DNA from 2 places in the Methylobacterium sp. CM6241 genome. Region 1 is predicted to be linked to the other one. Evidence: riboswitches for the same ligand, from Rfam matches in the RefSeq annotation. Region 1 holds a riboswitch; the other holds the start of a gene.
The links. Region 1 has a riboswitch for glycine ahead of gcvT (glycine cleavage system aminomethyltransferase GcvT). Riboswitches for the same ligand answer to the same signal wherever they lie in the genome.
Positions count from the first base shown of each region.

Region 2: another riboswitch for glycine. It lies ahead of ACYQR9_RS21025 (L,D-transpeptidase); the one in region 1 lies ahead of gcvT (glycine cleavage system aminomethyltransferase GcvT).

Region 1 covers NZ_CM139246.1:2,928,925-2,939,143, forward strand. Annotated here, with positions in the region: gene ACYQR9_RS13630 (endonuclease III domain-containing protein) at 1-453, opposite strand, end outside; glycine riboswitch at 611-710, shown strand; glycine riboswitch at 711-812, shown strand; gene gcvT (glycine cleavage system aminomethyltransferase GcvT) at 863-1,993, shown strand; gene gcvH (glycine cleavage system protein GcvH) at 2,045-2,407, shown strand; gene gcvP (aminomethyl-transferring glycine dehydrogenase) at 2,641-5,487, shown strand; gene ACYQR9_RS13650 (methylated-DNA--[protein]-cysteine S-methyltransferase) at 5,764-6,276, shown strand; gene ACYQR9_RS13655 (cyclic peptide export ABC transporter) at 6,448-8,112, shown strand; gene ACYQR9_RS13660 (GyrI-like domain-containing protein) at 8,125-8,829, opposite strand; gene dapF (diaminopimelate epimerase) at 9,073-9,960, shown strand; gene mtaB (tRNA (N(6)-L-threonylcarbamoyladenosine(37)-C(2))-methylthiotransferase MtaB) at 9,961-10,219, shown strand, end outside.
Region 2 covers NZ_CM139246.1:4,479,429-4,489,647, forward strand. Annotated here, with positions in the region: gene hpnE (hydroxysqualene dehydroxylase HpnE) at 1-395, opposite strand, end outside; gene ACYQR9_RS21010 (homospermidine synthase) at 410-1,846, opposite strand; gene rnk (nucleoside diphosphate kinase regulator) at 3,048-3,452, shown strand; gene rnk (nucleoside diphosphate kinase regulator) at 3,583-4,017, shown strand; glycine riboswitch at 4,168-4,257, shown strand; gene ACYQR9_RS21025 (L,D-transpeptidase) at 4,577-5,311, shown strand; gene ACYQR9_RS21030 (trimeric intracellular cation channel family protein) at 5,370-5,999, shown strand; gene ACYQR9_RS21035 (amidohydrolase) at 6,100-7,461, shown strand; gene ACYQR9_RS21040 (VOC family protein) at 7,504-8,391, opposite strand; gene ACYQR9_RS21045 (efflux RND transporter periplasmic adaptor subunit) at 8,448-9,395, opposite strand; gene ACYQR9_RS21050 (DUF1656 domain-containing protein) at 9,450-9,659, opposite strand; gene ACYQR9_RS21055 (FUSC family protein) at 9,656-10,219, opposite strand, start outside.

The DNA.
Region 1 (10,219 bases):
GCCCGGAATCGCCTCGAGCCACGAGCGCGCCGCATCGACCTCCATCTCCTTCAGGAAATCGAGCGAGAGGGAGCCGTGGCGCTCGGCCACCGCCGCCAGGATGGCACGGATGCGGGGCGCCTTCAGTTCCGGCCATGTCACGCCGGAGATGGTGGCCTCGATCTCCTCCACGGGCGCGCCCACGAGGTCGGCCCAATCCGGGTAGCGTGCCCGCAACGCTTTGAAGGCACGACCGGAATCGGCATTCCGGGTGCGGTGCGACAGGAGCGAGGAGACGAGTTCGCTCAAGGGATCGAGGCTGTGGAAATACGGAATCGGGCAGCCGTAGACGGGGCAGAGCCGGCGATGGATCTCCAGCGCCTTGTCCGTCAGGCTCGCGTCGGCGAGGTCAGCGGAGCGTCTGGTCTGCCGGGGGCGGGGGCCGGCGAGGTCGTGCCCGGATGCGATGGCCATGACAACGGAATCCGCGCCGAGTCCCGCCGGTTCCGATCCGGCGCGAGAGGAAGTGCCGCAGGGCAGCAGTATCGTGCAATAGACTGACAGTTGCGCCAAGGTGAAAGCCCGAACCTTGCGCCCCGGCGAAGGTCATGCGAGGCTCTGTCCGTCAGCGAATGACGAAGCGGGAGAGCCCAGGCCGGTACCAACCGGTCATGGCGCCGACGGAGCAACCACCCCCGGAAACTCTCAGGCACAATCACCGCTTCGTTTTGACAATCTGGAGAGAGGCGCCTTCGCGGGCGTCCACCGAAGGAGAAATCCCACCCTTCCCGGGGCGGGAGAAGCTCTCAGGTAACCGTGACAGATGGGGGTAGCCGGATCGCTCGATCGAGCGTCCGGAGCCGTTCTGTCATGGGATAACCAGATGCCGCTCGACGCTTCCAGCACACCGCTTCACGCGCTCCATCTGCGCCACGGCGCCCGCATGGTGCCCTTCGCGGGTTTTGCGCTGCCGCTCCATTATCCGGCCGGCCTGATCGCCGAACACCTGCACACCCGCAAGGCGGCCGGTTTGTTCGACGTGTCGCATATGGGCCAGATCCGGCTGAAGCCGGGTCCGAGCGGCATGGCGGACCTCGCTTGCGCCCTCGAAACCCTCCTGCCCATCGACGTGCTGGGGCTGGCGCCCGGCCGGCAGCGCTACGGTTTCCTCACCGGTGACACCGGCGGCATCCTCGACGACCTCATGGTCGCGCGCCTCGACGACAGCCTGATCCTGGTCGTCAACGCAGCCAACAAGGTGGCGGACGAGGCCCATCTTCGCGCCCGTCTGGCCGGCCTGTGCGAGATCACCGTGCTGCCCCGGGCGCTCCTCGCCCTTCAGGGGCCGCTGGCCGAGAGCGCCCTGGCGCGGCTCGCCCCGGAGACCGCCGCCATGCGCTTCCTCGATGTGAAGTGGGTGGAGATCCTCGGCGCGTCCGCCCTCGTCAGCCGCTCCGGCTATACCGGGGAGGACGGGTTCGAGATCTCCCTTCCGGAGGATGCCGCGGATGCGGTCGCCGAGGCGTTGCTGCAGGACAGGGACGTGGAGCCCGTCGGCCTCGGCGCACGCGATTCCCTGCGGCTGGAGGCGGGCCTGTGCCTGCATGGAGCCGATATCGATGCCGGGACGAGCCCGGTCGAGGCAGGCCTGACCTGGGCGATCCAGCCGGTCCGCCGCGCGGGCGGCGCGCGTGAGGGTGGCTTTCCAGGCGCTGAGCGCATCCTCCGCGAGATCGGTGACGGTCCCGCGTCGCGGCGCGTCGGCCTGCTGCCGGAGGGCCCGACCCCGGTGCGGGGAGGGGCCGCGCTCGTCGCAGAGGAAGCCGGCGAGGCCATCGGCCGGGTCACCTCCGGCGGGTTCAGCCCCAGCCTCAAGGCGCCCATCGCCATGGGCTACGTCCCCGCCGCCCTGTCGACGCCCGGCACCCGTCTCTTCGCGGAAGTGCGCGGCCGGCGACTGCCGGTCTCGGTCGTGGCGCTTCCCTTCGTGCCGGCGCGCTTCAAGCGCAGCTGAATCCCGGCCCCCGGCCGACTTCCCCCACACCACCTCTCCACGGAGCGCATCATGCTGAAATTCACGGACGAGCACGAGTGGCTGGCCATCGAGGGCGATGTCGCCACCATCGGCATCACCACCCATGCGGCTGAGCAACTCGGAGACCTCGTCTTCGTCGAGCTTCCCAAGGTCGGCGCCAAGCTCGTCAAGGGCGAGGCCGCGGCGGTGGTGGAATCGGTGAAGGCCGCCTCCGACGTGTTCGCCCCGGTCTCGGGTGAGGTCACCGAAATCAACGAGGCCGCCGTGTTGGACCCGGCCAGCATCGGCACCGACCCGCAGGGCGCGGGCTGGCTCTATCGCCTCCGCCTCGACGACGTCGCCTCCCTCGACGGATTGATGGACGAGGCCGCCTACGCCGAGTTCGCGAAATAGCGCTGACTTACCCTCCCCCCGCAGACCTCGGGCCTGCCCGAGATCTGTTCCTGAGTGCCCAAATGGGGCCAAGCCCAATTTGGGTGGGGGAGGGTGCCTGCGGAGCAGGCGGGAGAGGGGGCGACCTCTCCGGACAACGCGCTCCCCTCTCCCGACCCGCATTCGCGGGCCACCCTCTCCCGCAGAGGGGAGAGGGACGCGCACAGCCGTCAATTGCACCTCCGAGGCCCATCATGCCAAACGATCGCTACGATCCCTACGATTTCGCCAATCGCCGCCATATCGGTCCGACCACCGCCGAAATCGCGGCGATGCTGGCCGTGATCGGCTCCGAGAGCCTGCACGGCCTCGTGGACGAGACCTTGCCGGCCGACATCCGCCAGGAAGAGCGCATCGATTTCGGCACGTCGCTCACCGAGCGCAGGGTGCTCGAACATATGCGCGGCATCGCCGACAAGAACCGGCTTCTCGTCTCGCTCATCGGCCAGGGCTACCACGGCACCACGATGCCGCCGGTGATCCAGCGCAACATCTTCGAGAACCCGGCCTGGTACACCGCCTATTCACCCTACCAGCCCGAGATCAGCCAGGGCCGGCTCGAGGCGCTGCTGAACTTCCAGACCCTGGTCTGCGACCTCACCGGCCTCGACATCGCCAATGCCTCGCTCCTCGACGAGGCCACGGCGGCGGCGGAGGCCATGGGCATGGCCTCGCGCATCGCCCGCAACGGCAAGACCGCCTTCTTCGTCGACGGCGAATGCCTGCCCCAGACCATCGCCGTCCTGAAGACCCGTGCCGCGCCGCTGGGCTGGACCGTCGTCGTCGGCGACCCGTCGACCGATCTCGACCCGGCGGAGGTCTTCGGCGCGGTCTTCCAATATCCCGGCGTCTGCGGCGCCATCCACGATTTTTCGGAGGTCATCACCCGCCTGCACGAGGCCGGCGCGGTCGCGGTGATGGCCGCGGATCCCCTGGCCCTCACCCTGCTGAAGCCGCCCGGCGAGATGGGCGCCGACATCGCCATCGGCTCGATGCAGCGCTACGGCGTGCCCATGGGCTATGGCGGCCCGCACGCCGCCTATCTCTCCACCCGCGAGGCGCATAAGCGCACCCTGCCGGGCCGGCTCGTGGGCGTCTCCGTCGATGCGCGGGGAAACCGGGCCTACCGCCTCGCCCTTCAGACCCGCGAGCAGCATATCCGCCGTGAGAAGGCGACGTCGAACATCTGCACCGCGCAGGTGCTGCTGGCGGTCATCGCCGGCATGTACGCGGTGTTCCACGGCCCGCGCGGATTGAAGGCCATCGCCGCCCGTGTCCACCGCGACGCGGTGCGCCTCGCCGAAGGGCTGGAGAGCCTCGGCTTCACCGTGGAGCCGAAGGGCTTCTTCGACACGATCACCGTCGAGGTCGGCGCCTTCCAGGGGTTGATCCTGCAGAACGCGGTGAAGAACGGCATCAACCTGCGGAAAGTGGGCTCGGACCGCATCGGCATCACCGTCGACGAGCGTACCCGGCCCGATATCGTCCAGGCGGTGTGGCGCGCCTTCGGCGGCGAAGGCTTGACCTATGACGAGGCCTGGCCGGCGCAGCGTCTACCAGAGGCAAATCTCCGCACCTCCGCGTACCTGACGCATCCGATCTTCCACATGAACCGGGCCGAGAGCGAGATGACGCGCTACATGCGTCGCCTCGCCGACCGTGACCTGGCGCTGGACCGCGCGATGATCCCGCTCGGCTCGTGCACGATGAAGCTCAACGCCACCGCCGAGATGCTGCCGATCTCCTGGCCGGAATTCTCGGAGATCCACCCCTTCGTGCCGGCGGATCAGGCGGAGGGCTACCAGGAACTCCTGCGCGACTTCTCCGACAAGCTCTGCGCGATCACCGGCTACGACGCGATCTCGATGCAGCCGAATTCCGGCGCGCAGGGGGAATATGCCGGCTTGCTCGCCATCCGGGCCTACCACCTCTCGCGCGGGGAGGGGCACCGCAAGGTCTGCCTCATCCCGTCCTCGGCGCATGGCACCAACCCGGCCTCCGCGCAGATGTGCGGCATGAGCGTGGTCGTGGTCGGCGCCGACCAGCACGGCAACATCGACGTGGAGGACTTTTCGCGGAAGGCCGAGTTGCACGGCGAAAACCTCGCGGCCTGCATGATCACCTATCCGTCGACGCATGGGGTGTTCGAGGTGCGGGTCCGCGAGATCTGCGACATCGTCCATGCCCATGGCGGCCAGGTCTATCTCGACGGGGCCAACCTCAACGCCATGGTGGGCCTCGCGCGCCCCGGAGATATCGGCGCCGATGTCAGCCACCTCAACCTGCACAAGACCTTCTGCATCCCCCATGGCGGCGGCGGCCCCGGCATGGGTCCCATCGGCGTCAAGGCGCATCTCATCCCGTTCCTCCCCTCCGATCCACGGACGGCCGAGGAAGGGGCCGTCTCGGCGGCGCCCTACGGCTCGGCCTCGATCCTGCCGATCTCGTGGAGCTACTGCCTGCTGATGGGCGGGCGCGGCCTCACCCAGGCCACCCGCGTGGCCATCCTCAACGCCAATTACATCGCGAGCCGCCTGAAGGGCGCCTATCCGGTGCTCTATGCCGGGGCACAGGGCCGGGTGGCGCATGAATGCATCATCGACGTGCGGCCGTTCCAGAAATCGGCCGGGATCGGCGTCGAGGACATCGCCAAGCGCCTGATCGATTGCGGCTTCCACCCACCGACCATGAGCTGGCCGGTGGCCGGCACCCTGATGATCGAACCCACGGAATCCGAGACCAAAGGCGAGATCGACCGATTCTGCGATGCGATGCTGGCGATCCGCGAGGAGATCCGCGCCATCGAGGACGGCCGGATGGACAAGGTCGACAATCCGCTGAAACACGCGCCGCACACGGTGGCGGACCTGATCGGCCCGTGGGAGCGGCCCTATTCCCGCGAGGCGGCGTGTTTCCCCTCGGGAAGTCTCGGCATGGACAAGTACTGGCCGCCGATCAACCGCGTCGACAACGCTTACGGCGACCGCAACCTCGTCTGCTCCTGCCCGCCGGTGGATGCCTATAGCGAGGCGGCCGAATAGGGTAGGTTTTCCGCCTCCTAGCCTACCGGTTTCACACCTCTCCTCCTACAGGCAGAGCGCGTCCCTCTCCCCCTTATGGGGAGAGGTTAGGAGTGGGGGTGGCTCCGCCAGCCTCCGTAAGCTGAGGGTCGCCCAACCACCCCCACCTCCAACTCCTCCCCACAAGCTCGACGGATCTCAGGCAGGCCCGAGATCCGCTGGGGAGGAGGGCCGCTTCCCTCCGTGTAGGATGGCGGTCTCCCGAGGCGCGCAACCGCCGGCCCGAGACGATCCGCCATGCCCGACACCCGCTACACGGTCCTGCCCAGCCCGATCGGTCCGCTTGTTCTGGCCGGTACGGACGAGCGCCTGCATTGCATCGGTTTCCCAACCGGCAAGGGCGCCGTTGCCCCGAAACCGGACTGGCTCCGGGACGACGCGGCCTTCGCCGAAGCCCGGCGGCAATTGAGTGCCTATTTCGAAGGCCGGCTCACCAGGTTCGATCTCGAACTCGACCCGCGCGGCACGCCGTTCCAGAGGCAAGTCTGGACCGCGCTCATGGACATCCCGCTGGGCGAGACGATCAGCTACGGCGAGTTGGCCAGGCGAATCGGCCGTCCGAGCGCCAGCCGGGCCGTGGGTGCCGCCAATGGCGCCAACCCGCTCCCCATCGTCGTTCCCTGCCACCGGGTCATCGGCGCGGCGGGCAGCCTCACGGGGTTTGCCGGCGGCCTCGATACGAAACGATGGCTGCTCGCGCTTGAGCGCGGGGCGACCTCTCGTGTCTCGGCGCAGCTCAGCCTGCTCTGAACCCGGCGCGATGCTTTCGATCTGGGGTGTCGTTATTCTCCACATCCCCACCGCGACGACAAGCAGGCCCGTCCGCAGACACGCCCTGCGTGTTTCGAATTTTGGCGCATCCCGTTCCTGACGTATCCGCCTCTCCAGCGGCCCAACGACAGGGCCGAGCCGGAGGGATGAATGGCGGGACCGGACAATCGTCTGAGCGGGCTCGGCAAGGACGCGATGCGCCTGCTGCGTCCGATCTGGCCGCTCGTGGCCGTGTCCTCGGCGATCGGGGCGCTGAGCGGCCTCGCCACTGCGACGGTTCTGGCCAAGGTCAACACGGCCATCCATGCGGAGGGCGGTCTTTCCGAGACTTTCATTCCCGTCTTCCTCGGCCTCGTCCTTCTCGGCGTCGGCGGGTCCCTTCTCTCCGGGCTCGGCAGCGCCCTGGCGAGCGGACGCATCAGCGCCGGCCTCAGCCGCGATCTCGCCGACATGATCCTCACGGCGCCCATCGACCGTATCGAGCAGATCGGCCGCCACAAGGTCCTCGCTTCGCTCAACACGGATGCCGGCACGCTGTCGACGACGGTGGCGATGCTGTCGGGGCTCATCATCCAGAGCGGCGTCACCGCCGGATGCCTCGTCTACATGCTCACCTTGTCAGCCCCGCTCCTCGCCATCACCCTGCTGGTCTTCGGCCTCGGCAGCTATGTCGAGAACATCCTGCGCCGCCGCGCCATGGTCGGCTACCGCACGCGGCGCTCCCTCGCCGACACGATGCAGAAGCATTTCCAGAGCCTGACCGAAGGCAGCCGGGAATTGCGGCTCAACCGGCAGCGCCGGATGCGGTTGAGGGACGGGGCCCTGACCTCGTCCATCGAAGAACTCCGCCGCAACGAATTCAGGACCCATACGCTCCTCGAATTCTCCTACCTGACGAAGAAGCTGGCCCTGTTCGCCACGATCGCGGCCATCGTGACCTACAAGGCGACTCTGGGGATCGACAACGCCGTCCTCTCCGGCTTCGTCCTCGTGCTGCTCTATATCGAGCTGCCGGTCACCTACATCCTCGCCATCCTGCCCGAGATCGGTAGGGCCCGGATCGCCTACCAGCGCATCGCCGAATTCTCGGCCGGACGCACCGTCTCGGAGCCGAACCTGCTCGCGCCGGAGGACACGCGGACGCCCCGGACCATTGAGGAAATCGAGCTTCGCGGCGTCAGCCACACTTTCCCGGCCGCCGAGGGCAAGCCGGGCTTCACCCTCGGCCCCATCGACCTCACCGTGCGGCGGGGGGAGATCCTGTTCATCGTCGGCGAGAACGGCTCGGGCAAGACCACCCTCATCAAGCTGATCCTCGGCCTCTACCCGCCACAGACCGGCACCCTGTTCCTCGACGGGGCGCCGGTGACGGACGAGACGCGGGACGCCTACCGCCAGCATTTCTCGGCGGTGTTCTTCGATTACTACCTGTTCGACGATCTCGTGCTGCCCGCCGGGGCGAACCCGGCGGCGGCGGATGCCTATCTCGAGACCCTGGACCTCGCCCACAAGGTGACGATCCGGGACGGGGCCTTCTCCACCGTCGATCTCTCGGCCGGGCAGCGCAAGCGCCTGGCCCTGGTTCAGGCCTATCTCGAAGGGCGGCCGGTCCTCGTCCTCGACGAGTGGGCGGCGGAGCAGGACCCCACCTTCCGCCGCCTGTTCTACACACGGCTCCTGCCGGACCTGAAGCGTGAGGGCCGGACCCTGATCGTCATCAGCCATGACGACCGCTACTTCGATGCGGCCGACCGGGTGATCCACCTGAACAACGGCGCGATCCTGGAAGCTCCCCGAACGGAAGCGACCGCGTGAGCGAGACGTCGCCTATTTCGGCAGGGCGTAGATATTCACGTCGAGCTTCTCGTCCGCCTTGTCGTTCAGGTCGGTGACGTATTCCTCGATGAAGCGGTCCTGGACCACCACGTCCTTGGCGTCGAGATAGGCGGTGAGCGTCTCGTAGGTGCCGTCGATCTCGTCGTAGGAGCCCTTATGCGGGAAGCGCAGGGCCTTGCCGCTGGGGGTCGTGCCGAAGCGCAGGCCGCCCGACTCGGCGGGCTTCGGGTCCGGCATGGAGGCGATCGGGATCATCGCCTCGAACTGGAATCCGTCATCGTCGGTCTTGGCGAAGACCGCGATCGGCCGGCCGGTGGGGGTGATCCCGTCCTTGGCGAGCGCCTCCTCGATCTTCACGAAGGCGGCCTTCAGGGCCGGCACCGCCTCCTCCCAGCTCGCCCGCCCCGCCAGGATCGCGGCGGGCTTGGGCGGCAGCGAGACCTCGTCCACGTCGTTGGCGTCGCCGGGGGTCTCCACCAGGGTCTGGCGTGCCGGTCCGGCCGGAAGGGCCGGAGCGGCGGGGAGGGCCTGGGTCGGCACCGGACGGGCCGGCGCGTCGGGATTGACCGGATCGGGCGCCGTCGTGGTCGGCAGGGGAGAGGAGGTCGCGGGCGAGGACGGCTGCTGCGCGAGCGCGGAGGAGACGGCCAAAGCGGCGGCGAGGCTGACGAGCGGCAATAGACGATGACGGGTCAAGGCAACGCTCCGGAGATCGCACGCCGCGACGAATCGTACGGCTGAATCGCGAAGCCTTAAAATAGGGAGGAAGCCGCCCGCCTGCGAGACGCCAACCCGCCCCGAACGCAGGAACGTGACGGGCGCGTCCCTTGTGCAACGCTCCCCCGAGCGGCCCCCGCGTGCGCGGCCCGGCGCTTTGTCCTATATGCGGGGGCCTCGCACGCGGGATGCCCCGTTCAGACAACGAAACCGAAGACGATCATGACGAGGCTCGAGAACCGTCGGTTCCTGAAGATGCACGGGGCGGGCAACGCCATCGTGGTGCTGGACCTGCGCGGCACGGAGCTGGTCGTGCGTGCCGAGGAGGCCCGCGCCATCGCTGGCCACCCGCGCTCGGGCTTCGACCAGCTGATGGTCATCCACGATCCGCGCAGCCCCGGCACGGACGGCTTTATGCGGATCTACAATACCGACGGGTCGGAATCCGGCGCATGCGGCAACGGCACCCGCTGCGTCGCCTACGCCATGCTGGACGACCCGGCCATGGCGCGCCCGGCTGAGAACGGCCGCCTCACCCTGGAGACCAAGGCGGGGCTCGTCGAGGTGAAGCGCGTGGCGCACACCTCCTTCACCGTCGATATGGGCCGCCCCCGCCTCAAGTGGGACGAGATTCCGCTGGCCGAGCCGTTCCCCGACACGCGGCGGATCGAGCTCCAGATCGGCCCAATCGACGCGCCCGTGCTGCATTCGCCGGGCGTGGTGAATATGGGCAACCCCCACGCGGTGTTCTTCGTCGAGCGCGATCCCGACGACTACGATCTCGGCCGCATCGGCCCGATGCTCGAGAACCACCCGATCTTTCCCGAGCGCGCCAACATCTCCGTGGCGCAGGTGACGGGGCCCGACACGATCAAGCTTCGGGTCTGGGAGCGCGGCGCCGGGTTGACGCTCGCCTGCGGCACCGCCGCCTGCGCCACCCTGGTGGCGGCCTCGCGCCTGCGCATGCTCGGGCGCCACGCCACGGTGAGCCTGCCCGGCGGCGACCTCGTCATCGAATGGCGGGCCGACGACCACGTGCTGATGACCGGCCCCGTGGCTCTCGAATGGGAGGATTTCCTGTCCCCCGAACTCTTCGCGCGGGTGGACTGAGTGGCGGTGGAGACCCTGACCTTCGGCTGCCGCCTCAACACGGTGGAATCCGAGGTGATGCGCCGCCATGCCGAGGCGGCGGGGACGGGTGCGGACCTCGTCCTCGTCAATACCTGCGCCGTCACGACGGAGGCCGGACGCCAGGCCCGCAAGGCGATCCGCAAGCTCGCCCGCGAGCGGCCGGGGGCCGAGATCGTCGTCACCGGCTGCGGCGCGCAGGTGGAAACGGACGCCTATTCGGCGATGCCGGAAGTGGCGC
Region 2 (10,219 bases), 1.6 Mb from region 1:
CGAAGGATCGGTGCGTAATCGGTAGCCAGGGTACCCGGGACGCGCCGGCTGGGATCGAGGATCCACCAAGGCACGCGCCCCTTGTTAAGGCGCAGTGTCCAGCGCTCACCCGCGGCGAGGTCAACGAAGGGAAACTCTGCCCGCGCATGCACGGAGACCGCGTTGCGGCCTCCGATGCGGTCAAGGAAAGCAAATGTCGCCCTATTGCCCGACAGGACAAGGTGGTTGCCATTGTCGATTGTCATCCTGAGTTGCGGATCGTGATAGGACCTGCAGCGGCCGCCGGCATGACCAGCGGCCTCGTGGACGATCACCGTACGCCCAGCTTCCACGAGGCGCACGGCCGCTGAGAGCCCCGAGAGCCCCGCGCCCACGACGTGAACGACCCCAGTCATCGCGTACCCTTCCGTTAACGGACGAGGACGTTGCGGAACTGCCAGGGATCAGTTTCGTCGATGTCTTCCGGGAAGAGGCCGGGGCGGCCGGCGAGTGGGGTCCAGTCGGTGTAAACGCCAACGACGAGGCCGAGATACGGGCTCTGAACTTCGAGACAGCGGCGGAAGTCCATCTCGTCGGCCTCGACGATGCCGGCCTTCGGGTTCTCCAAGGCCCAAACCATACCGGCGAGCACCGCCGAGGTCACCTGAAGGCCGGTGGCGTTCTGGTATGGGGCGATGCGCCGGGTCTCCTCAATGGAGAGCTGCGAGCCGAACCAGTAGGCGTTCTTGGCGTGGCCGTAGAGGAGCACGCCGAGCTCGTCGATTCCGTCGAGGATCTCGGTTTCGTCCAGGATGTGGTGCCTCCCCTGCACCTCGGCCGCCTTGCCGAACATCTCGTGCAGGGAGAGGACCGCATCGTTGCAGGGATGGTAGGCATAGTGGCAGGTCGGCCGATAGGCGGCGCGCTCGCCCTCCAGCACCGTGTAGTAATCCGAGATCGAGACGGCCTCGCTGTGGGTCACGAGGAAGCCGAACTGCGCCTGGGACGTCGGTGTCCAAGAGCGCACGCGGGTGTCGGCGCCGGGCTGGTGCAGGTAGATGGCGCAGCGCGAGCCCCTCTCCTGGTCGCGGGCGTTGTCCGGACGCCAGGTCTCGTGGGTTCCCCATCCGAGCTCGGCCGGCTGGTTGCCCTCCGAGACGAAGCCTTCCACCGACCAGGTGTTCACGAACACCCCCTGCGGTTTCGGGGTATTGGCGCGCTGGGTGTCGCGCTCGGCGATGTGGATGCCCTTGACGCCGACCTCGCGCATGAGGCTGGCCCAGCCGGCGCGGTCCTTCGGCTCGGGGATCTCAAGGCCGAGATCGCCGGCGACATTCAGGAGCGCCTGCTTGACGAACCACGAGACCATGCCGGGATTGGCGCCGCAGCACGACACGGCGGTGGTGCCGCCTGGGTTGGCGGCGCGCGCGTCGAGGATTTCCTGGCGCAGCGCGTAGTTGGTGCGGTCGCCCTGGCTCCGGTCCTTGTCGAAGTAGAACCCCGGCCACGGCTCGGCGACCGTGTCGATGTAGAAGGCGCCCAGTTCGCGGCAGAGCTCCATGATGGCGCGGGAGGACGTATCGACGGATACGTTCACGCAGAAGCCCTGGCCGCCGCCCTCGGTGAGGAGCGGGGTGAGGACGTCGCGAAAATTCTCCTTCGTCAGGGCCACCTGCTCGAAGCGCAGACCATGCCTGTCGGCGAGGGCCCAGTGCGCGTTCGAGGGCTCGACGACCGTGAAGCGGTCCTTGTCGTACTCGAAGTGGCGCTCGATCAGCGGAAGGACGCCGCGTCCGATGGACCCGAAGCCAATCACGACGATGGGGCCGGTGATACGACCGTAGACTGGCCAAATGGGTTCGGTCATCGTTCTTATTCCTTTACAAAGGGGAGAGTTCGGTGAGGCTTCAGCCGTGACCGCCAAGTCGTTCATCCGAGGGACTGAAAGAATTCAGGATGAGCAGCGACCGGATCGGACGAACCGATCCGATCACCATGACCCGTCCTAGATCATCGATGGATTGGCTCGGCCGTCCGCCATGCCATTGCGCCGCCGAGGCTGAGCAGCCGGAGTGAAACCGGCGGCTTTAACCGATTAGAAGTTGAAACGAGGCTGGCTGAGAAGTACCTCGCTTGAGGTCTAGGCCCCACTGGAAGACCACGACGTCGACGGACGGCGACAACAGGCGGAAACGACCAGCTTGCGCCCACGCCGATATGCCGTCGCTCGCTGAGGCTACGCTATGCGTTTTCACCAAGCCTGTCCGAGAACGGCATCTGAGCTAGGACTGGAATTTATTGGAAAACTATCCCTGGAACGGGCCCCGCCTCAAAAGGCTGGCCAAGTGCCAGGGCTTAGGAGCCTGCTTGCAGACTGCCCGCACGCCCCAAGAGGCGAATGCTTTGTAAAAGGTTTGACATGATGGGGCGGAGCATAGGCGAAGCCGTACGGGTGTCAATCGACGCTTTCCGCAGGCCGAACTTTCTAAACTGGAAGGTGCGGCGAAACGGGAATTGACAAGCAGGTGGACTTCCGAGAGGATCGAAAGATCATGCGCAATTCTTGGCCTCCCCATCGGGACCTGCTCCGGGCAGGTAGACTTATCGCGGGCGAATAGCCCCGAGCCGGAGGTGCCTGCGTGCACTGACCGCTCGGGGATTGCGAGCTAGCTCAATTTAGAGCTAACCAATATAATCAAATATTTGACCGGCGGGAGGAGCCTATATGGCTTACCCCTCGGCTGACCTGCGTCGCGTCCTCGCTTTTCTATTGGCGGTGGGCCCGTACTTGCGGAGTAACAGCTATGGAAAATTCCAAGTCCGCCCCGACATCGCCTTCCGCGACCGAGATCCGCGATGACAAGGCTGGGAGTAGCGGGGCGGCACCTGCGCATGATGTGGTTCCGCTGGCGCGCACCGTGATCCCCTTCTCGCGTGGGAATTACCCAAGGCCGCAATCCGGGCAGGGCAACGACCGGTCCGCCGCGGCCAATTCAGACAAGGACGACGACCCCGGACCAAGCGCCGCTTGATCGTCCGAGGTCGAAATACAGCAAGGATCGACGACTATGTCGCAAAAGATGACGAAGCCACAAATCAAGATGACGAAGGACGATCATGAACGCCTGTCGCAGCTGGCTTCATTTGCCACTGACCGTTCGCCCGAGGTTGCCGACTTTCTCGCCGATGAAGTGGATCGGGCCAGAATCGTCGGTCAAAGGGCATGCGTGGCAGACCTCGTCCAGATGGGGTGCATGGTCGAATTCAGGGACGACGCAACGGGAAAGGTTCAGGCCGTGACTCTGGTCTACCCTGGCGAGGCGGACATCGAACAGGGAAGAGTGTCCGTCATGACGCCCATCGGGGCGGCCTTGATCGGGCTTAGTCTCGGCCAGTCGATAAATTGGCGAACCCGCACGGGCATCGTGAAACGACTGACGGTCCTCGACGTGAAAGTGCCGGAGACGGTGTAGGGGGCGTCCTGCCGATCGCCTTACTCCAATACCGTACCGAACCATTCGATCTTAACTTACCTCATACCTCAGAGATGGGAGCTTTTACGCAATGACGGGTCACATCGTCCTCGGAGGATCGCCCCACTTGATGATCCCGGACACAGATTTCCTCGACCTGCGCCGGGTCGCATCCGGTCATCCTCAAATGGATACGAAGGCCACCGCACCTGATCTTCTCGCTGCCGAGTTGGACCGCGCTGAAATCGTCAGGCCGGAGGCGTTGCCTTGGAACGTTGTGACGATGCATGCGCGCGTCGAGTATCGGGACGACGTCACCGATCATGTCGAGCGCCTGACGCTGGTCTATCCCGATGAGGAGCAATGGGACGAGACTTGTGTCTCGGTCCTGTCACCCCTCGGCGCAGCTGTGTTGGGCTTGTCCGAAGGTCAATCCATACAGTGGCGTACACCCACGGGCGGCATTCGGGGCGTAACGATCCTGCACGTCATCTTCCAACCCTATCAGTTCGAGCCAAGCTTGTACGGCGAGGGTCTGATAAATTGCTTCCTTAATAGGAAATGACACCGCGCCCATCCGAGCGAAGCCCGTCTGACCCATTCCCACGACGTATCAGGAACAGCCTATGTGCCTCAACGCACCCACATTGATTGTAAGCTAACGAATTATCTGGCGTGCCGCTCGTTTGGCCGATACATCAGTGGTCAAGTCATCTATCGACGAGCGGGAGAGAGCCGGTGTGAACCGGCCGCCGAAGGAGCAACCGCCCCGGAAACTCTCAGGCACCCGGACCGCCCGTCGTTCAACACTCTGGAAAGCGGAGCGTCAGCTCCCGCCGACGGTGTATGCCCATGCCTGCGCGAAGGCCCGGGTGAAACTCTCAGGCCAATGACAGAGGGGGCCGCATGCATGACGCATGCGGAGCAACCTTTGGAGGCCTGCGCAATGACGTCCCCATAGCCTGACACGCCGCGAGCCCATGAGCTTGCCGCCTCACCCTCCGCGACCGGCCGGCTCGTCCCGCGAGCCGCAATGACGCCGCACGTCCGGCATCGACCGCGCGGCGCCCTCGAACCTGCCTAGAGCCGCGCCACTTTCGAACGCCCAATCAGGATACACGACGATGTTGGCTACCCGCCGATCCCTGCTCCTCGCCGCAGCCGTCCTCGCACCCGGTCAGGCGCAAGCCTTCTTCTGGGACACGCAGCCCGAAGCGCCGAAGGCACCAGTACCCGTCGATCCCGCGTCGAACCGCGACGCCTGGTTCACCGGCGCGATCCCAGACGATCCCTTCGACGTCCCTACGGTCGATCTGACGCTCGTACCCCCGGAATTTCGCAAGCAACTGGTGAATTACGACGGGCCGGAGTGCGCAGGCACGCTGGTCATCGATACGCACGCCCGCTTCCTCTACCTCGTGCGCGAGGGTCGGACCGCGATCCGCTACGGCATCGGGGTGGGCCGGGCTGGCTTCACTTGGTCCGGCACCGCCGTGATCAAGCGCAAGGCCAAGTGGCCGGGCTGGCGCCCGACGGAGGCCATGCTGAAGCGTCGGCCCGGCATCCCACGTTACGTCGAGCCTGGCGTCGAGAACCCGCTCGGGTGCCGCGCCCTCTACCTCTACCAAGGCGACAAGGACACGCTCTACCGCATCCACGGCACCAACGAGCCTTGGACGGTGGGCGGCACGGATTCCTCCGGCTGCATCCGCCTGCTGAACGAGGACATCTACGATCTCTACGGTCGTGTCCCGACCGGTACGACCGTCGTCGTGAAGACGTCGATGCCGGAGGCGATGGTGCAGCGTGAGTGGGATGATCACCCCCGTTCCGACAACCAGGTCCTGCTCTTCCGATGAATGCCGTGGTGCGAAGGCACCGCGACGAGACCGCTTCTGACCGCCAGGATGAAACCCGATGTTCGAGACTGCGACCGCCACCCTGGATTGGCTCGGCGTGATCGTCTTCACGGTCGCCGGGGCCCTCGTTGCATCGCGTAAGGAAATGGATTTCGTCGGGTTCGCCGTGTTGGGCACCGTGACGGGTGTCGGGGGCGGGACGCTCCGGGACCTCCTGCTTGGCCAGCCAGTGTTCTGGACGCAGCAACCGGCCTACCTCCTGGCCTGCGTGCTCGTTTCCTGCGCCGTGTTCTTCGTCGCGCACATCCCGCAATCCCGGTACCGATACCTCGTGCGCCTCGACGCCCTCGGCCTGGCGCTCTTCACCGTGGCGGGGGCGGAGAAGGCCTTGCAGGCTGGTGCGAGCGCCACGGTAGCCATCGTCATGGGAGTGGTGACGGCCACCTTCGGAGGCCTCCTGCGCGACCTTCTCGGGGGGGACAGTCCAGGTATCCTCAGCAGGGAAATCTACGCCTCGGCCGCCGCGGCCGGTGCCGCGGCCTTCGTCGCCCTGACCATCCTTGGCGTCCCGCGCGAGCTTGCGTTGGGCGCCGGCTTCCTCGTCGCCCTGCTGGTGCGGGCCGCTTCGCTCCGCTTCGGTTGGACGCTTCCGCGATATCGCCCCCGCGCCGGCATCCCCTATAATTGACAGGGCCGATCCATCGCGTCTCGCCGACGTCGAGACGCCTCGCAACGACGGACATCGTCGCAGCAGCGCTGCCGCGGTCCGACCAAAGGGATACACCAAGATGGTTATCGGCAAACGCTGCAGCCGGCTCGCGCTGGCAGCCTTCATTCCGCTCTCGACCATTCCTAATCCGGCCTTCGCCCAAGGCGGCCCTAAGGCTCTGCCCGGACCGACGGAGGCGCAACTCGCGAAGCTGAAGGTCATCTACGAGGACCTCCACGCCAACCCGGAGCTCTCGATGCAGGAGACGCGCACGGCCGGCATCGCCGCGAAATGGCTCAAGGACCAGGGCTTCGAGGTCACCGAGGGCGTGGGCGGCACGGGCGTGGTCGGCCTCCTGCGCAACGGCGACGGCCCGACCGTGCTTCTGCGCGCCGACATGGACGGCCTGCCGATGAAGGAGAACACCGGCCTTCCCTATGCCAGCACGAAAAAAGGGACGGATCCGGCGTCCGGCCGTGAGACGGCCATCGCGCATTCCTGCGGGCACGACCTGCACGTGACCTGGCTGATGGGCGCGACCCAGATCCTGGCCGCCAACAAAGAAAAATGGCATGGGACCGTGATGGCCGTGTTCCAGCCTGGCGAGGAGATCGGCGAGGGCGCCAAGGCCATGGTCGACGACGGGATGGTGAAGCGCTTTCCGAAGCCGGTCGTCACCTTGGGGCAGCACGTGCTGCCGTTCCCGGCCGGGCAGGTTCGCCTCGCCAGCGGCCCCGTTCTCTCCCGCAGCGACAGCATGAAGGTAACGTTGTACGGACGCGGCGGGCACGGCTCCGGGCCGGAATCAACCATCGATCCGGTGGTCATGGCCGCCGCAACGGTGATGCGCCTGCAAACCATCGTCTCGCGCGAGGTCTCGATGTCGGACAGCGCCGTAATCTCGGTCGGGTCGATGCTGGCTGGGTCGAGCGCCAACATCATCCCGGACGAGGCGCAGCTGCAGCTCAACGTTCGCACCTACGACGATGGAGTGCGTGATAAGGTGCTGGCCTCAATCAAGCGGGTCATCGACGGGGAGGCCGCCATATCCGGTGCTCCGAAGCCGCCTCTTCTGACGATGCTGGGGCAGTTCCCCCTGACTGTGAACGACGAGGAAGCGACCGCCAAGGTGACCGAGGCCCTCAAGCACCGCCTGGGGGCCGACACGGTGCGGACCGCCAGCAGCGCAAACGCCAGCGAGGACTTCACTGTCTTCGCCCGCGCCTGGGACGTGCCGTCGGTGTTCTGGTTCGTTGGAGGGACTGACCCGAAGCTCTACGCCGAGGCGGAGAAAGCCGGGACCCTGAACGAGCTTCCCTCGAACCACTCCCCTGAGTACGCGCCTGTCCTGACACCGACCCTGCGCACCGGCGTGGAGACGATGCTCGCAGCCTCTGGTCAGTGGCTGGCCCCGGGCGCCGCGGATTCGCAGGCACGCTGAACCGAATGGCGCCGGGTAGGAACCCGGCCCCATTCCGAAGCTTCAGTGCTCCGGCGTAAGCCGTAGATGTGTTCCCCACGGATCGCGCATCATGAGCGTTTCCCCATCCTCGATGACAGACGCGCGTGCGACTTGGCAGCGGCTCCGTACCGATGCAAGCGTCTCACCCTTCGCGATCAAGGAGACCTCCGCGAGGCCGGTCGTCCCCTCGACGCGTACCGGAGCGCCACGGCTGTTCCAGATGTTGCCAGCAAGCTGGTGATGGTAGCCGCCAGAGCCGAGGAACAGGGCGCCTGGATAGCGGCACATGACATCGAAGCCGAGCAGGTCCACATGGAAGCGCTCCGTCGCGTCGAGATCGCCGACTTGCAGGTGGACATGTCCGACGCAACTGCCGGCCGGCATGCCGGCCCAGGGCCGGATGGCGGCACCGACGATGCCGGCGCGATCCAGACGCTCATTGCGCATCACAACGGAGCCGTCCTGCGCCCGTTGCCATTGCTGGCTGGGGCGGTCGACGTAGATCTCGATGCCGTTGCCCTCCGGGTCGGAGAGGTAGACCGCCTCGCTGACAAGGTGATCCGCCGCGCCCGTGAGCGTGACGCCGTTCCGGTCCGCGTGCAGGAGCCAAGCGCCAAGATCGCCGCGGGTCGGCAACAGGAAAGCGGTGTGGAAAAGACCCGCTTCCTGCTGTGTCCACGGCCGGGCATCCGGGTCCGCCCGTAGGACGACGAGCGTCGTGCCGCCCGTCCCGAGCCGTACGGTGTCGCCGGCCTCCGCCTCGACGCCAAGGCCGATCACATCCCGGTAAAAGGTCCTGACGGCGTCGAGGTCGCACACGACGAGGGTCACCGCACCAACATGGTAGGGTGCGTTGGCTAGAACGCCATCCGCCCCGTCATTCGCTAGGCTCAATGCCGGATCAGTCATGGTGTATCTCCGTGTCTGGATAACAGCTTGAGAGGAGTGGGATTGCCCACGGGGCTTCAGCGTGCGGTGGTCTCCCCGGCGACCGGGGGCGGGGCCCCCCGCCAGGAGCCGAACAGGCTGAAGTGCGAAGTCTCGCCCTTCGGTTCGACCGCGACCGTCGCGGTGCGGCCCGAGACCAGCCGGGTCTCGTCGGGAACGCGATCGAGCTTGATCCGCACCGGGATGCGTTGCGCCAGCCTTACCCAGGCGAAAGTCGGGTTGACGCTGGCGAGTAGGCTAGACCCGGCGGTGCGCTCGCGATCCTCGATGCCCCCGGCGAAACTTTCGACATGGCCCGTCAGGGTCCCCGCCTCGCCCATAAGGCGGATGCTGGCTCTGTCGCCGACATGGATGCGCGGCAGCTTGGTCTCCTCGAAGTAGCCCTCAACCCGCAGGGTGTCGCTGTCGATGAGCGCCATCACCCCGCGCCCGGTGGAGACGTAGGTGCCGGGGCGCAGGCCCATGTTGGTGATGCGTCCGTTCACCGAGGCCTTCACCTCGGAACGTCCGAGGTTGAGCTTGGCGGTGTCTCGGTCCGCCATGGCCTGCTCATAGGTGGCCTTGGCCTCCAGGTCGGCGGCCTGGGCGGCCTCGACCCGCTGCTGGGACGCCGCAGCGTCGCTCAACTTCAGGTAGCGGGCGTAGTCGGCTGCGGCCTGTGCGGCGGTTGCCTTCTTGCCCTCGACCATCGCCTCCGCCTGACGGAGCGACAGGGCGAAGCGGTCGGGGTCGATCCGGAACAGCACGTCGCCCCGCTTCACCACCTGGTTGTCGGCGATGAGTACCTCACTGACGAGGCCAGAGACGTCCGGCGCCACCTGCACCACGTCGGCGCGCACGCGCCCGTCCCGCGTCCACGGCGCCTCCATGTAGTAGTCCCACAGCGCCAAACCGACGACGACGGCGGCGGCGGCGATCCCGAGGGTGATGAGGATGCGGAACGAAAGGGCGAGGAATCGAGGCATCGGGGATTCCGGAAGGTCTGGACATGGATGGAGCGGTCGAATTCTGTTGGCCGCTTAAGAGGTGAGCGGGACCGCCACCGAGACGACGAGACCGAGGAGCACGACGTAGAGGGCGAGGTCGAACAGCGGCCGGTGCCAGACGAGGCGATAGAACCCGGTCCGGGCCAGCACCCACCGGAGGGGTAGGCTGACGGCGAAGGCGATCAGCATCCAGGCCGCTAAGCTCGGAACGAAGACGCCGTAGAGGTCGAGTTCACCCGTCATGCCGCGAGCTCCGGTTGCGTGGTCGAGTTCCGGGTCGAACGGTAGGGGACCGCGTCGGGAAACAGGCCACGCCGGATGCCGACGAGGGCCATGAGCGCGGCGCGGCCCGAGGCTTGGCGAGCCGGATCGGCCGAGACCGCGTCAAGCGCACCATCGATGGTGCCGAGCAGGTCCGACGGCGGCTCCTCACGCTTGACTCTGAAGTGCCGTGACAGCGCGCCGAGCAGGAGCTCGACCGCTTCTCGGCCTTCCTTCGGGAGTTCCCGCCGATCACGCCGCAACTCGACCACGTTAATGCCGACCCGGACCTCGGCGAGGAGGTCGGCGGTCCACTCGGCATCGTCGGGAGGCAGGGAGGCGAGGCGCGGCGCGATCAGCCCGACCCGGTCCAGCATCAGGGCCGCGAGTTCGAGGCCGTTCTGCGCCCCCTGGTGCTCGGCCGCCCGGGCCAGGCTGCGGCGGTTGACGGCCCGTAGGCGCCGCGCCGACCACCCGGCACCCACCGAGCGCACAAGACGCGTGACGATGGCGGCCACCCACATCCCGACGATGACGGCGAT